DNA from 3 places in the Paenibacillus amylolyticus genome. Region 2 is predicted to be linked to each of the others. Evidence: predicted binding sites of a transcription regulator. Region 2 holds the regulator's gene; each other region holds the start of a gene.
The links. Region 2 encodes LexA, which represses DNA repair genes until DNA is damaged. Its sites were predicted from a motif close to CGAACATATGTTCG; they were not measured.
Positions count from the first base shown of each region.

Region 1: V6668_RS16530 (DNA polymerase IV) is a predicted target of LexA. The motif match lies at 1,464-1,477, and genes of this name have one in related genera.
Region 3: V6668_RS31305 (DNA polymerase IV) is a predicted target of LexA. The motif match lies at 1,258-1,271, and genes of this name have one in related genera.

Region 1 covers NZ_CP145892.1:3,723,827-3,727,119, forward strand. Annotated here, with positions in the region: gene V6668_RS16525 (glycoside hydrolase family 1 protein) at 1-1,216, shown strand, start outside; gene V6668_RS16530 (DNA polymerase IV) at 1,524-2,741, shown strand; gene V6668_RS16535 (YolD-like family protein) at 2,738-3,085, shown strand; gene V6668_RS16540 (hypothetical protein) at 3,066-3,293, shown strand, end outside.
Region 2 covers NZ_CP145892.1:4,017,689-4,020,981, reverse strand. Annotated here, with positions in the region: gene V6668_RS17850 (aldehyde dehydrogenase) at 268-1,569, shown strand; gene lexA (transcriptional repressor LexA) at 1,675-2,301, opposite strand; gene V6668_RS17840 (LysM peptidoglycan-binding domain-containing protein) at 2,598-2,975, shown strand; gene V6668_RS17835 (DUF896 domain-containing protein) at 3,071-3,280, shown strand.
Region 3 covers NZ_CP145893.1:253,602-256,894, reverse strand. Annotated here, with positions in the region: gene V6668_RS31305 (DNA polymerase IV) at 1,346-2,563, shown strand; gene V6668_RS31300 (YolD-like family protein) at 2,560-2,907, shown strand; gene V6668_RS31295 (hypothetical protein) at 2,909-3,277, shown strand.

The sequences.
Region 1 (3,293 bases), 290 kb from region 2:
GGGCTTTCGATGCTTCAGAATGTCCATTGCTTGGTCCAGAATATTCCCCAACGGGGAAGATGTAACGCCAAATGAAGCAGGACTTCAATTTTACGACAAGGTGTTCAGTGAACTGAAAAAGTATAATATTGAACCTGTCGTTACCATCTCACATTACGAAGCTCCGTTTGCGCTAACTGAGAAATTCAATGCTTGGGCTTCCAGAGAAATGATCGATTGCTACGTACGGTATTGTGAGACCATTTTCACCCGTTACAAGGATGTCGTGAAGTACTGGATTACATTTAATGAGATCAATAGTTTAATTGTTCCAGCAGGTGCATATATAGCAGGGGCATTATTAGTTGATGATAGTGGTGTATTTAACAATACGGTTGTGGATAGTACGCAATTAAGATTCCAGGCTTTACATCATCAATTTATAGCAAGTGCAAAAGCGGTCAAACTTGCTCATGAGATTAATCCGGCGTTCCAAATCGGTTGTATGATTAATTATAGTCATGGTTACGGAAGTACATGTAAACCGGAAGATATGTTGAAGGCTCTGAGAATGGATCAGATTAACAATATGCTGAGCAGCGACGTGCAAGTTAGAGGGGAATACCCTGACTTTGCCAAGAGATATTTTAATGAGAACAATATTCAGATTGAGATGGCAGAAGAAGACGTAGAGGTGCTAAAACAAGGCTGTGTTGATTTCTATAGCTTCAGCTACTACAAATCTCATGTAGTGGGTACCCGCCCAGAGGGTGATGAGACCCAGGGGAATGTCTTTGGTGGATTCAAAAATCCTTATTTGAAGGCAAATGATTGGGGATGGCAAATCGATCCAGTTGGACTTCGTTACGTACTCAATCATGTGTACGATCGGTATAGAATCCCTGTAATGATCGTTGAAAATGGTCTGGGAGCGGTTGATGTCATCGAAGAGGATGGCTCTATCCATGATACGTACAGGATCAATTTCCTGCGAGATCATATCGAACAAATGAGAGAAGCTATCCTCGATGGCGTTAATCTTATCGGCTACACGGCTTGGGGTTGCATCGACATCGTTAGTGCCTCAACTGGCGAAATGGAGAAACGCTACGGATTCATTTATGTAGATAAGGATAACGAGGGCAGTGGTACCCTGAAAAGAAGTAAAAAGAACAGTTTCCACTGGTATAAAAAGGTGATTGAATCCAACGGGGAAAGATTGGATTTGGAAATATAATTTGCAATCGAACGAAAGATGATCCAATCTTTAAATTCTATCAAATAGACCAAGTACTTATCACTTTGTGAGACAAGTACTTGGTTTTTTGTGCATCAATAATAAAACTAAAAATTAATTATTTGGATGGTTAAAGTGGCTGACAATATCCAGTCTACAGTTCATTATGGTGTCCAAGGGTTTTCAAAAGCTAATTATAAATATTTACCTCTTGCATAAAGAACGTGTGTTCGGTCTATAATATATACAAACATACGTTCTCAAATGTACAGGAGTGATTTCAGTGTTGGCTAAGCAGCGAACTATTATGCTCATCGACATGCAGTCGTTTTATGCTTCAGTCGAAAAGGCAAAAATGCCTCAATACCAAAATAGACCATTAGCTGTTGCGGGAGACCCCGCAAGACGCTCTGGAATTATCCTTGCCGCTTGTCCACTAGCCAAAGCGAAGGGTGTGTCTACCGCGGAACCACTCTGGCAGTCTCTTCAGAAGTGCCCTGAACTGATCATTGTGAGACCACACATGCAAGAATATATCGAAGTATCCACTCAAATCATGTCCATTATTGAAGAGTTCACCGATCTGGTCGAACCGTACAGTATAGACGAATTATTCGCTGATTTTACAGGGTCTATGCATCTATTCGGTAATGATCCAGTCGATTTGGCCAAGCAAATTCAAGACAAAATCTATAATGAAACAGGCGTTTACGCGAGAGCTGGCATTGGTGAAAACAAAATCATCAGTAAATTATGCTGCGATATGATCGCTAAAAAAGCAGAGGGGGGTATTTTCCACTTAAAGAAAGAGGAGTTACACCTCCATATTGGAGATAAGCCCATCCGCGATATGTGGGGGATAGGCTCAAGAATGGAAAAACATCTGTGGAAGATGGGGATCCGAACCATTAGAGACTTGGCGAATACGCCTCTTTCCAAATTAAGAAGTAAGTGGGGTGTTAATGGAGAAGTCATCTGGCGAGTCGCAAATGGACTCGACAATTCGCCGGTAACCGTCAACACGCACAGTACACAAAAAGATATCGGAAACGGAATGACCTTGCCTAGAGATTTCACAGAGGCTTGGGAGATCGAAGTGGTTATTCTCGATATCTGCACAGAAGTATGCAGAAGAGCCCGCCAAAAGGGACTGATGGGTAGTGTCGTGTCCGTAAGTGTGTCTGGAGCGGATTTTGACCACCCCACTGGTTTTCACAGGCAGGTTAAACTGTCTGATCCTACAAACATAACCATTGATGTATGCAAGATAGCCAAACGCATATTTCATCAACACTGGGATGGGCAACCTGTGCGCCGTGTAGGCGTGTCCCTGTCTCAATTATCCAACGCGGATACATATCAACTATCTTTTTTTGATGATCAAGAGCAGAAACGGGCCATTGATCAGGTGATGGACGACATTAAGGATCGATTTGGCGACATTGCCATTCTACGAGCGAGCTCCATTACGGCTGCGGGTCAAGCGATCGATCGAGCATCTAAAATCGGGGGGCATTACAAATGAGCAAAAAACTGGAGGCCAATGGATTATGGGAATCGAGCCGCATGATGCTTCCTCAACATAAAGAACGAATTATACAGCATCGTACTCAAGTTCATTATCTAACGAAACCGCTGATCCATGAAGATGAGTGGGAAATTATTACACAAAATATAGATATGTCGCTCAATTATACATTGCAAGCCACCTTTGAAATATTTACTGAGTCAGGCAATCGGGATATACACGGGATCGTCACTTCAGTCAGTACCTTTGGAAAGAAAATCAAAATTGAAATGGAGAATGGATTTGAATGGGTCGATTTTGATCAATTGGTCGCTGTGAAACTTGAAGAAGGAGGCGCATAAAGTGCGACAGACTTTCGAGGAACTTTCACTCGTGAAGAGGGTGCTAGAGCTCCCTTATCTTTTAGGTGCTCTGGAGGTAGATAAGCATAAAATATACGCTTCAAACTTCAAAATGAAATCTGTGTATGTTGACTACCTGGACGGTACCCAAAAGAAAATTGCTTTAGAGATGTACAAATCAAAACAAAGGCTAAAGGAACATCATATA
Region 2 (3,293 bases):
CGTTCGTCGATTTAGATAATCGCAAAACTCACTTTTCATTAATATTAAACTGTCTGAAGCAAAAGATTTAAATCAAACTTCCTTAGAAATTCTGATAGCCATGAAATAGAAAGGAATACTAGCATTCACTCATTTAAAATTCCAACCATCGTTCAAATACATACAAATGGATGTTTCATTTGTATGTTGAAAGTTTCATATAGAAGAGGTATACTTTAATTAAATTTTAAACAATTTAATTTTAAATAATTAATTGGAGATGTTAATATGGATCAGGCAAAACAACTGGTGACAGATCAACGTACATTTTTTTATACAGGACAAACTAAAAATATTGAGTATCGGATTAATTCACTTCAACAGCTTAGAAAAGGAATTGAAAAGTATCAGCAACGGATTCAAGATGCACTTCGGGCAGATTTGAACAAATCAGAGGCGGAAGCTTACGGTTCCGAGATTCGCATTGTTCTGGGTGAACTGGATTTTGCATTAGAACACCTGCAGGAATGGGCTGTACCAAAACAAGTCCCAACCAATTCGGCTATGCCGGATGGGGTGAGCACCATTTACCCTGAACCATACGGAGTGGCTCTTATTATTGCACCTTGGAACTATCCTTTCCAACTGGCCTTTGGTCCACTGATTGGAGCAATTGCAGCCGGTAACTGTGCAGTTATCAAGCCTTCTGAATTAACACCAGCGGTATCTCGTCTGACATATGATCTGATTCAGGAGATCTTCCCTCAGGAGTATATCGCCGTTATGGAAGGGGAAGTTGAAGCCAGTACAGCATTGTTGAAAGAGAAGTTTGATTATATTTTCTTCACAGGAAGCACAGGTGTTGGTCGCATTGTTATGAAGGCAGCTGCGGAGCATTTGACTCCTGTAACCCTGGAGCTAGGGGGCAAGAGTCCTGCTATTGTCCATAACGATGCAGAACTGAAGCTGGTGGCCCAGCGTATTGTTCGTGGTAAGTTCCTGAATGCAGGCCAAACTTGCGTTGCTCCGGATTATTTGCTTGTACATGAACAAGTTCATGACGAATTGATCAATCTGATTGGCGCAGAGATCAAAGATAAATTTGGGGACGATGTGTTACAGAACGCTGATTTCCCGCATATTGTTAACTCGCGTAACTTTGATCGGTTGTCGAAATTCCTAACAGATGGCAAAACGCTGATTGGTGGACGTTCTGTACGAGAGCAGTTGCTCATTGAGCCGACTGTACTTGGAGATGTGAACTGGGAATCAGCTGTCATGCAAGAAGAGATCTTTGGTCCGATTCTTCCTGTATTTACGTACAGTGACCTGAATCCTATGCTAGATGAGATTGTTCGCCGGCCAAAACCATTGGCGCTATATCTCTTCACACAGGATGAGCAGCTGCAGGATCAGGTTCTGAATCAAGTATCCTTCGGTGGGGGATGTATTAATGACACACTTTCTCATATGACTTCACACTACCTCCCGTTTGGTGGTGTAGGAGAGAGCGGTATGGGCTCATATCACGGACAACAGAGCTTTGATGTGTTCTCGCATCACAAGAGTGTTCTGAAACGCAGTGAATAATTAGCCGCTAAAATAACATAAACATGAAAAAAAGAGGTTGTCCTGTTGATCAGGATAACCTCTTTCGTATTTCATTACATCTAGTTTTGTTACTCAAGTTAAATATTAATGAATATCTCGGAAAAGGCCAATGACTTTACCCAGAATACTAACATGTTTCAAACGTAAAGGTTCGAAGGTCGCATTCTCCGGTTGAAGGCGAATATGATCTTTCTCTTTATAGAACGTTTTCACTGTAGCTTCATCGTCTTCAGTCATTGCAACGACGATATCACCGTTATCAGCAGTTTGCTGTTGACGGACAATAACGTAATCTCCGTTAACGATTCCAGCTTCCACCATGCTATCTCCGACTACCGAAAGCATAAACACTTTCTGTTCGCCTACATAATGTGTAGGAAGAGGGAAGTAGTCTTCAATGTTCTCGGTTGCAGTGATTGGAACCCCGGCTGTAACCTTACCAACAACAGGAATACGTGCAACGCTATGAGCAAATTGATGAGAATGCTCAGATTCTTCTTGGCTCAAAAGCTCAATGGCTCTTGGCTTGGTAGGGTCGCGTCGGATCAAACCTTTTTTCTCCAAACGATCCAAATGTCCATGTACTGTTGAGCTGGAAGCCAGTCCAACCGCTTCACCAATTTCCCGTACGGAAGGAGGATACCCCTTCAACCGGACTTCATTTCGTATAAACTCCAGAATAGCCTGCTGCCTGCTGGATATCTTCGACATACCGTATCAACCCCATTTTAGTAACGTTTGGGAAAATTATAACATAGAACCTCCGTTCGTACAAACATAAGTTCTAAATAAAATAGCATTAAATCAGTGTTTTTTAGCTTATAGAACAGAAATTGTCCAAAAGTCAGAGCATAATACTGCAAATGTTTTGTAAAAGGACTTGAAATAAGATATTTCTCCTTCAAAAAAGAAGCGAACAATTGTTCTAAAAATCTATTGAACAAAACAAGTGTTCGTGTTATATTGATTCCAACAGATAGGAACAAACGTTTGGAGGCGGGTATTTAATGAGATATTCTACTTATCAAAGCATTTATGAACCAATGAATTCGGAACTGGTGAAGTCTAACATAGGGAACTACAAGAAGGTTTTAGCGCGTTTCAAGATTTCTTCATGGATGTTAAAGGTAGTCATTACCTCTATGATTATATTTATTGGATGCAGCACCGTTTTAACTGTATTTGCCGGCAATGAGAATGCTGTTCTGCCTGGAGGAAAGATAGCTGTTTCACAAGGGGAAACATTATGGAGTATTTCTTTGGAACATAAACCGACGAATATGGATACACGTATATATATAGAAGCAATTAAGAAAGTGAATCAACTTCATACAACTTCCATCCAAGTGGGACAAGTACTAGCTCTACCGCAATTTGCAGAATAAAATGCACATCAATGAGTGTTAGCGCGTGTCAGCTTGACAAGCAGCCTTTATAATGGCAAAGTTAATATGACTTTGTATTTTTGGAGGGGACAAGCTTGGATATAGATAGTCTGGTAGCACGCATTAACGAATTGGCTCGTAAGCAAAAGTCCACTGGATTGTCGGAGGAAGAGCTTGCTGAACGTGCCGAGCTAAGAGAGATTTATTTGAGTAATATTCGCAGCAATTTCAGACAACAACTGGATACCATTGAGATTGTTGATGATGAGAATGACAAAGGCCACCAAGGCAAACTCAAACACTAACGAAACCTAATGA
Region 3 (3,293 bases), on a different replicon from region 2:
CTCTGCTTTATCTGCAGTTGAAAATGTTGATGAATGTAGAAAAATTAAAAATCCGTAGTATTATTATAGTAAGTCGATGATAATATTAAATTCATAGAATTATGAAGAACTTTAGAAGGTAAGGAAACTTTTCCTGCCTTCTTTTTGTTTTGTGAGAAGGGAGGTTCAAGAAAGAGTCTTCAATTATCTTGCATAATTCTCGATATCTCTCAGATTCTTTCTCATCGATACCTGTTACCGACCAGTCTAGTTTGGTTATCCCATTCTTGAAACGTTGATTACTCTTCTCGGGGGCGACTCCAACAGCCTCCACAAGTTCATTTTAGTGCATTCAGGCGCTGGTTCGTTATTATCTTTACGCATCATTACTCCGTAACTTATAATTCTCCGATATTCTATCAGGCTCGTTTTTCTCTCTTCCTGCTTCAGCCAATTAACAAATCATGATCGTATCCCTAATTTCCTCTAACCCAGGCGACTCATTCCGTTCATGGATTGAGTAGGTTGTGGAGGACAATCTTGTATACAGTGAGGATTCTTCTGAGGTTATTCGAGCAGGAGATCCTCGTTGACCTTTTAGGATGTATCCTGTTGATATATGTTTTCTGTAGAATTGAATCCGAAATAGGATGAGAAATCTATTTCATACAGGTATGCACAAGCTTTAATGATCAATATATCCATCTGAAATCCTCCGAATTGATGTATACGCATGAATCCATGGAGCAATACACCATGTTGTCTTTCGCCGCTTGAGATAGTGAGGGATTCCATTGAAAATTTTCATCTCAGCTCACTTCTATTTCCTTTTGTAACGCGCCAAAAAACTTGGGCAGCCCAAGGATGTCAACAGGAGTACTACTGCCGAGAGCAGGGACGAAGACACAGAGGATAGCGTCCATTCCATAGCAGAGAATATCGTTGAGCATATTATCATTCACATATAGCTGATATTTCGGCATGGATGGTGTACTAGAATTTAAATTCCATTAGCGAAAGATAGAAAACTATTGATGCAATCTATTTGGATCTAATGGTCAACGACAGATGAAGTTCCTGATGAACAAGCCAAGATAGCATTGCCTAAATGGGCATGGTGAATTTATCAAGTTTGAGATGAAAATCCATTGTTTATCTGATCGATCCTGCTGGTGCTCGTACCAAAACATGAGCAATCCACAACTAAACGCAACAAGAGGCCAGTTTTCTCCCGATGACCTTATCTCGAAAGAATATAAATATTTACCTCTTGCATAAAGAACATATGTTCGGTTTATAATATATACAAACATACGTTCTTAAATGTACAGGAGTGATTTCAGTGTTGGCTAAGCAGCGAACCATTATGCTCATCGATATGCAGTCGTTTTATGCTTCAGTCGAAAAGGCAAAAATGCCTCAATATAAAAATAGACCTCTCGCCGTCGCCGGAGATCCAGCAAGGCGTTCTGGAATTATCCTTGCCGCTTGTCCTCTAGCCAAAGCTAAAGGTGTTTCTACCGCGGAACCACTCTGGCAGTCTCTTCAGAAGTGCCCTGAACTGATCATTGTAAAACCACACATGCAAGAATACATCGAAGTATCCACTCAAATCATGTCCATTATTGAAGAGTTCACTGATTTGGTTGAACCGTACAGTATTGACGAATTATTCGCTGATTTTACAGGGTCTATGCATCTATTTGGTAATGATCCAATCGATTTAGCCAAGCAAATTCAAGACAAAATCTATAATGAAACAGGCGTTTACGCGAGAGCTGGCATTGGTGAAAACAAAATCATCAGTAAATTGTGCTGCGATATGATTGCTAAAAAAGCTGAGGGTGGCATTTTCCACTTAAAGAAAGAGGAATTACACCTCCACATTGGAGATAAGCCCATCCGCGATATGTGGGGGGGAGGCTCAAGAATGGAAAAACATCTGTGGAAGATGGGCATCCGAACCATTAGAGAACTGGCAACTACTCCTCTTTCCAAATTAAGAAGTAAGTGGGGTGTTAATGGAGAAGTCATCTGGCGAGTCGCCAATGGACTCGACAATTCGCCGGTAACGGTCAACACGCACAGTACACAAAAGGATATCGGAAACGGAATGACCCTGCCTAGAGATTTCACAGAAGCATGGGAGATCGAAGTAGTTATCCTCGATATCTGTACAGAAGTGTGCAGAAGAGCCCGTAAAAAAGGGCTGATGGGTAGTGTCATATCTGTGAGTGTATCGGGAGCAGATTTTGATCACCCAACTGGTTTTCACAGGCAAGTTAAACTGTCTGATCCTACAAACATAACCGTTGATGTGTGCAAGATCGCCAAACGCATATTCCATCAACACTGGGATGGGCAACCGGTACGCCGTGTAGGCGTATCCTTATCTCAATTATCCAACGCGGATACATATCAACTATCGTTCTTCGATGATCAAGAGCAGAAACGAGCCATTGATCAGGTGATGGACGACATTAAGGATCGATTTGGCGATATTGCTATTCTACGAGCGAGCTCCATTACAGCTGCCGGTCAAGCGATAGATCGAGCATCTAAAATCGGGGGGCATTACAAATGAGCAAAAAACTGGAGGTCAATGGATTATGGGAATCGAGCCGTATGATGCTTCCACAACATAAAGAACGAATTATACAGCATCGTAACCAAATTCACTATCAAGCGAAACCGCTGATCCATGAAGATGAGTGGGAGATTATTGCAGAACATATAGATATGTCGCTTAACTATACATTGCAAGTCACCATTGAAGTGTTTCATGAGTGGGGCAATCGGTATATACATGGGATTGTCACTTCAGTCAGTACCTTTGGAAAGAAAATCAAAATTGAAATGGAGAATGGATTTGAATGGGTCGATTTTGATCAATTGGTCGCTGTAAAACTTGAAGAAGGAGGCGTGTAATGTGCGACAGACTTCTGAGGAACTTTCACTCGTGAAGAGGCTGGTAGAACTTCCTTATCTTTTAGGAGCGCTGGAGGTAGATAAGCAAAAAATATACGCTTCAAACTTTAAGATGAAATCTGTGTATGTTGAATACTTGGACGGCACCCAAAAGAAAATTGCTTTAGAGATGTACAAATCGAAACAAATTTTAAAGGAACATCATATAAAAATCATAGATGAAAAGAGGTCTGAGCTGAGTTTAACGGTAAATTATTCGGTAAGAGGTTACCTTCATAAGATAAAACTATTGTGGAGCAAAGTGAAAGTGGATGTAACCTTAATGCTTACCGAACATATGAACGTTGATATTACTGAATTGCCCACATGAACATGGAGTTCAAGCA